Regions from separate parts of the Agrobacterium sp. fls2-241-TYG-188a genome, predicted to be linked through region 2. Evidence: riboswitches for the same ligand, from Rfam matches in the RefSeq annotation. Region 2 holds a riboswitch; the other holds the start of a gene.
The links. Region 2 has a riboswitch for S-adenosylmethionine ahead of QRN85_RS07210 (O-succinylhomoserine sulfhydrylase). Riboswitches for the same ligand answer to the same signal wherever they lie in the genome.
Positions count from the first base shown of each region.

Region 1: another riboswitch for S-adenosylmethionine. It lies ahead of metA (homoserine O-acetyltransferase MetA); the one in region 2 lies ahead of QRN85_RS07210 (O-succinylhomoserine sulfhydrylase).

Region 1 is NZ_JARVRD010000007.1:208,385-211,788, forward strand. Features, by position in the region: gene QRN85_RS19820 (aldose epimerase family protein) at 1-988, opposite strand, end outside; gene metA (homoserine O-acetyltransferase MetA) at 1,060-1,986, opposite strand; SAM riboswitch at 2,064-2,140, opposite strand; gene QRN85_RS19830 (thiamine diphosphokinase) at 2,232-2,882, shown strand; gene QRN85_RS19835 (ABC-F family ATP-binding cassette domain-containing protein) at 2,886-3,404, shown strand, end outside.
Region 2 is NZ_JARVRD010000002.1:77,631-81,034, reverse strand. Features, by position in the region: gene QRN85_RS07230 (glycosyltransferase family 2 protein) at 1-276, shown strand, start outside; gene QRN85_RS07225 (BA14K family protein) at 351-674, opposite strand; tRNA gene QRN85_RS07220 (tRNA-Gly) at 759-832, opposite strand; gene QRN85_RS07215 (2'-deoxycytidine 5'-triphosphate deaminase) at 888-1,982, opposite strand; SAM riboswitch at 2,057-2,135, shown strand; gene QRN85_RS07210 (O-succinylhomoserine sulfhydrylase) at 2,179-3,363, shown strand.

The sequences.
Region 1 (3,404 bases), on a different contig from region 2:
TAAGCGTTTCGCCGGGGCGCAGGACCGCATCCGGGAAGCCTTCGTGATTGACCGAATCCGGCCAGATCTGGGTTTCCAGGCAAAAGCCTGCCGATGGCCCATAGTGGCGGCCCTCAAGCCCGGGAACGGCGACGTTGAGCTTGAAGGCAGAGTAGAATTGCACACCCGGTTCGGTTGTCAGCACATCCATCGTCACATTTGACGCAGGTGCATAAAGCCGTGCCACCTTGCGCTTTGCCACGCGCTGGGCTGAAAGGCAGAAATTGTGGTCATAACCAACCTGTGCACCATCGATCTCGCGGCGCATCGGTGTCGAGCTTCGCAGGTCGAAGACAGTACCGTCAACGGCGCGGATTTCACCGGTTGGAATCTGTCGCTCGTCCGTGGGAAGGTAATGATCGGCGGCGATTTCGATTTCATGGCCGAGCGCCGATTCCGCGCCGTCCAGATTGAAATAGGAATGCTGGCAGACATTGGCGAGCGTGGGCTGATCGGTCGTCGTTTCGTAAACGACCGACAAAACGCCTCCCTCGCGAATTGTGTACGTTGCCGTTACAGCACAATTCCCGGGATAGCCGGCGCGGCCATCGGGATCGATGATCTGCAGCACGACATGACTGGGGCCATGTTCCATGATCATCCAGTTGCGCTTGCCGATATTGTCGCTGCCGCCGTGAAGGTGGGTAACGCCTTTTTCGTTCAGCTCCAGCTGATATGCCTTGCCATCGATGGAAAACTTGCCGCCACCAATACGATTGGCGTTTCTGCCGGGTGTGGCGCCGAAATAGGAGGAATATTTCGGATAGTCATCGAAATTTTCGAAGCCGAGAAGAAGCGGCGGCTGATGGCCTTCAAGCCGCAGATCCTGGATGACGGCGCCCCATGTCATGACATTGGCACTCAATCCGCCAGCAGCAATGCCCACGCGCTCGACCTTTTCTCCCGTCGGCGTAAATCCGAAGTTTTCACGTGTCCCGGCTTCCAGCATAGCGATACTCTCCCAATCGATCGTTTCGGGCCGGACGTTGCGTTATTTTCCGACCCTTCGCAATCACTGAATTACTTTCTGCCCGTGCCGATCGCTTCCAGTTCGTACGGCGTGGTCTGATAGATCTCATTGATCCAGTTGCCAAAAAACAGGTGGGCATGGCTGCGCCAACGGTTGAGGGGCTTCAAGGTCGGATCATTGTGCGGGAAGTAATCATGCGGCAGCTTGATCGGGACGCCCGCATTCACATCGCGAAAATACTCGTCCGACAGCGACGTCGAGTCATATTCGACGTGATTGAACATATAGAGGCGCTTGCCCTTGGCTTCATGGGCCAGACACACGCCCATTTCCTCGGATTCCATCAGGATTTCCAGTTCCGGATGTTGCTCGATGTCGGCGCGACGCACTTCTGTCCAGCGCGATACCGGAACCTGAAAATCGTCGGAGAAACCGCTGAGATAGATCGAGGATGGGCAAAGATTGCGGTGTCTGTAGACGCCGAATGCCTTTTCCTTCAACTCGTGCTTCGGCACGCCGTGGAAGTGATAGATTGCCGCCATTGCACCCCAGCAGACATTCAGCGTCGAGTGGACGTTGGTCTGTGTCCAGTCGAAGATTTTCTGCATTTCGTCCCAGTAGGTGACTTCCTCGTAGTTCAGCGTTTCCACCGGTGCGCCGGTGATGATGAAGCCGTCAAACTTGCGGTTCTTCACCTCTTCCCATGTCTCGTAGAAGGAAAGCAGATGTTCTTCCGAGGTGTTCTTGGCGCGGTGTCCGCCGATGCGGATCAGCGAGAGTTCAACCTGCAGCGGCGATGCGCCCACCAGTCGCGCCATCTGGATCTCGGTCTTGATCTTGTTTGGCATGAGGTTGAGCAGCCCGATCTGCAGCGGGCGGATATCCTGACGGATGGCTGCCGTTTCTGTCATGACCCGCACGCCCTCATTCACGAGGGTCTGGAAAGCGGGAAGCGTATCGGGAATCTTGATTGGCATGTCAAACTCACTTCCATGGCGGCGTAGGCCGTGAAAACAAAAAAACCGGTGGCGAAATCGCAACCGGTCCTCGGAAATTGACTTTTTCCTCGACCCTTTAGCGACTTCTTTAAAGTGGCTGCAAGCCGGTCGGCAAATCACCACTGACGGGTGTCATAATCCCGCGCGGCCAGAAAATCAATATCGCAGGCCAATCCGGCGTTTGTGTCTTTCCATCCGTGACCGATCCGGGCTATGGCAGGGGAATGACGCCTACCCATTTCACCATACTTCTCGGCGGCACAATCACCGTCACGGATCGTCTGCGAAAAGCAGTGGCGGACACGCGCGTGATTGCGGCCGATAGCGGAATGCGTCACGCCGAGCCTCTCGGTCTGACGCCGGAATTATGGGTGGGTGACTTCGATTCCTCCGACAGGGACCTCCTGGCACGGTGGCCTGATGTGCCGCAAAGGCCGTTTCCCGCGTCCAAAGGTGTGACCGATGGCGAAATTGCCGTGTCTGAGAGCATCGAGCGCGGTGCCGCCCGGTTGACCCTGGTGGGTGCACTCTCCGGCGAACGGTCGGATCACGCCCTGTTCCATCTGCTCTATGCCGTTTCACTGGCTGAAAGCGGCATCGATGTCACTCTGACATCCGGCGAGGAGGAAGCCTATCCCTTGCTGGCAGGGGAACGCACGCTCGACCTGCCGGCAGGATCGTTGTTTTCTGTCGCCGGTTTTACGGCGCTGTCGGGTCTCGAAATCAGGAATGCGCGCTATCCCCTGACGGATTTTGCGCTTGCTTTTGGCTCGTCCCGTACTATTTCCAACGTGGCGGAGGGGCCATTGCACCTTCGTCTTGAAAGCGGCAAGGCCATCGTGCTCGCCCGTCCCTATGATTTGACCGGAGCCTGAACCTTGGCACCCCCTATTCTGAAACTCGACGATATCAAGCTCACCTTCGGCGTTACTCCGCTGCTCGACGGTGCCAATCTGCAGGTGGAGCCGGGGGATCGTATCTGCCTTGTCGGCCGCAATGGTTCGGGCAAATCGACGCTGATGAAGATCGCGGCGGGTCTCGTAGAGGCGCAGTCCGGTGAGATATTCCGTCACCCTTCGGCTACGATCCGTTATCTCGAGCAAGCACCTGATTTCGCCGACTTCGAGACGGTTCAGGCCTATGCCGAAGCCGGTCTTGGCCCTGGCGACGATGCCTATCGCGTCACCTATCTGCTGGAACATCTCGGTCTGACCGGGCAGGAGCATCCGTCCAGCCTTTCTGGCGGCGAAGCTCGCCGCGCTGCTCTCGTGCGCGTCATGGCACCAGAGCCCGACATTCTGATGCTGGACGAGCCGACCAACCATCTGGATCTGCCGACAATCGAATGGCTGGAAAGCGAATTGCAGCAGACGCGAAGTGCCCTGGTCCTGATCTCG
Region 2 (3,404 bases):
ATCCTGACGGAGGGACCGGACGCCTTGTCGACGATCCAGTTCTGGCTATTTACAATCGATCTTCTCAACATTCTTGGAAGCTACGCCGTCTTCCTGCTTATGGGCAGTCGGGCCATGATTGACCATGAGAAAAGCATGGTGGGAAGCAAATGGTTGGCGACCCCGGCATACTGGCTGATGATCTCGCTCGCGGCCTGGCGAGCGATCTATGAGTTGCGCTACAAGCCCTTCGTCTGGAACAAGACGCCGCACAGCCCCGTCAAAAAGAATAAATGAAGTATTTTCTAGATCAACAAAAGTATATTTCTAATTTGGTAGATATCTTCCAGAAGTCGTAACTCAGAGCAAGATCAGTAGGGCGACTTGCAGGCAGTACGAGCGCCCGTGCCATTATCGATGGTGTCATCGGTCGCGTGATAAGAAGTGTAGTTTTGCGCACACCAGCGAACGTGCTGAATCTCATTAGGAGAAAGCGCAAAACCCTGGGAATTTGCGGCCTCACCAACGCCACCAGTAAAGGCAACAGGCGGATGGCTGTAAGTGGCGGCGGCAGCGGGCGCCTGCTCCTCATAGGCCGGAGAAATGACGCTCAATGCATGGGCAGGCAGAAAAGTAACGCCACAAAACCCAGCACTCATGGCAGCCACTGACATCAGTTTTACCATCTTAAACATCGGTACTTCCTTTTGTTATTCGGAAAACCAACGTTACTCGACGGAGTTTTGTTCCAAGATCGCAAATATAGGGGAAAGAACGCCTGGAGCGGGTGAAGGGAATCGAACCCTCGTATTCAGCTTGGGAAGCTGCTGCTCTACCATTGAGCTACACCCGCATGGCATTCAAAAGTCTGACAGTTGTGGTGGGCTGTCAAGTTTGTTGTGGGTCTATCAGGCGCGGAAGTGCTTGGAGAGTTTGAGGCCCTGGGCTTGATAGTTGGAGCCGAGGCCGGTGCCGTAGAGGCCTTCCGGTTTGGTCAGCATGTGTTCGTAGACCAGGCGACCGACGATCTGGCCGTGTTCGAGAATGAAGGGGACTTCGTGGCTTCGGACTTCGAGAACCGCGCGGCTGCCGGTTCCGCCGGCGCTGGCGTGGCCGAAGCCGGGATCGAAGAAGCCTGCGTAATGTACGCGGAACTCGCCTACCAGCGGGTCGTAGGGCGTCATTTCGGCGGCATAGAGCGGTGGAACGTGCACCGCTTCGCGGGAGACGAGAATGTAGAATTCATCCGGGTCGAGGATCAGTTCAGCGCGGCCCCGCGCATGGATTGGCTCCCAGAAGTCCAGCACGTCATGCGCCGCTTTCTGATCGACATCCACTACGGCGGTGTGATGCTTGCCGCGATAACCGATCAGGCCCTGTTCGCCGAAGCCCTGCAGATCGATCGACAGGGCAATGCCGCCGCCCGATACATTGGGGGTTTCGCTTGCCACCAGCGTTTCGTTTTCATGCAGCGTCAGCAACTCACCTTCGTTGAGAACGGAGTGGCCGATGCGGAAGCGGATCTGCGACAGGCGCGAGCCCTGACGAACGACGATAGGGAAGGTGCGCGGGCTGATTTCAAGATAGAGCGGACCGTGATATCCCGCCGGGATCTTGTCAAATTCCTGCGCATAATCGGTGATGACGCGGGTAAAGATGTCGAGGCGGCCTGTCGAGCTTTTCGGGTTGGCGGAAGCAGACATGCCTGCCGGAAGCGCCAGCGCCTCCATCAGGGGGACGATGTAGACGCAGCCTGTTTCCAGCACCGCGCCTTCGCTGAGATCGATCTCGTGAAGGCTGAGGCGGGTCAGCTTTTCGATGACCTTGGTGGATGGGCCGGGCATGAAGCTGGCCCGGACACGGTAAGCCTTGGCACCCAGACGCAGGTCCAGGCTGGCAGGCTGGACCTGATCTCGATCCAGCGCCTTCTGGCTGGTCAACTGACCGGCGTGGAACAGCTCGCGGATCGCTCCATCTGCCAAAATGCCTGTTGTTCTCGTCATCGCTCACCACCTTTTTCATGGGCGACAAAACCAAAAGCAAGGCATTGACGCAAGTCGTTAACGGAGTTATGGCAATCTTATCCCGTGGTGATTTGGCCGGTCGGCTTGCAGCCACGTTAAATAAGTGGCTAAAAAGACCGGGTGCTTGTAACCGGTCTGCTTTTGCGGCCGGTTTTTTTGTTTGTAAGGTGATGACATGAGCAAGAAATGGCGCCCGGCAACCCAATTGGTCCATGGCGGCACACTGCGTTCTGCCTATGGCGAGACATCCGAGGCGATCTATCTCACACAGGGCTTCGTCTATGACAGCTCTGAAGCCGCAGAAGCCCGTTTCAAGGGCGAGACGGATGGCTTTATCTATGCCCGTTACGCAAGCCCGACCAATGACATGTTCGAAAAGCGCATGTGTATGCTGGAAGGCGCCGAAGATGCCCGCGCCACGGCCTCCGGCATGGCTGCCGTCAGCGCCGCCATTCTGTGCCAGCTGAAAGCGGGCGATCACATCGTTGCCGCGCGCGCGCTGTTTGGCTCCTGCCGCTGGGTGGTGGAAACGCTGGCGCCCAAATATGGCATTGGCTGCACGCTGGTAGACGGTCGCGATCTTGCCAACTGGGAAAAGGCGATCCAGCCCAACACCAAGCTGTTCTTCCTGGAAAGCCCGACCAATCCGACGCTGGAAGTGGTCGATATCGCAGGCGTTGCCAAGCTTGCCAATCAGATCGGCGCGAAACTGGTTGTAGACAACGTGTTTGCGACCCCGCTTTTCCAGAAGCCGCTGGAACTGGGCGCGCATATCGTCGTCTATTCCGCGACCAAGCATATCGATGGTCAGGGACGCTGCCTTGGCGGCGTGGTTCTTTCCGACAAGAAGTGGATCGAGGAAGAGCTTCAGGACTACTTCCGCCATACTGGCCCGGCTCTTTCGCCCTTCAACGCCTGGACACTGTTGAAAGGCATGGAAACCCTGCCGCTTCGCGTGCGCCAGCAGACCGCCAATGCCGGCAAGATCGCCGATTTTCTGGCAGAGCAGACCAAGGTGGCCAAGGTCATCTATCCCGGCCGGGCCGATCACCCGCAGGCCGACATCATTGCCCGGCAGATGACGGGTGGATCGACCCTCGTCTGCTTTGAGCTCAAAGGTGGCAAGGAAGCGGCATTCAAGCTGCAGAACGCCCTGGAGGTCATCAAGATTTCCAACAATCTCGGCGATGCCAAGAGCCTCATCACCCATCCGGGCACGACGACGCACAAGAACCTGACGGATGAAGCCCGCGCCGAATTGGGCATTTCCGGCGGCACATTGCGCCTTTCCTGCGGCATCGAAGACACCGACGATCTGCTGGAGGATTTCGCAGCAGCACTCGCCAAGGTCTCGGCCTGATCGACATCAACGGTCCGGCCTGGTGCCGGGCCGCCTACCCG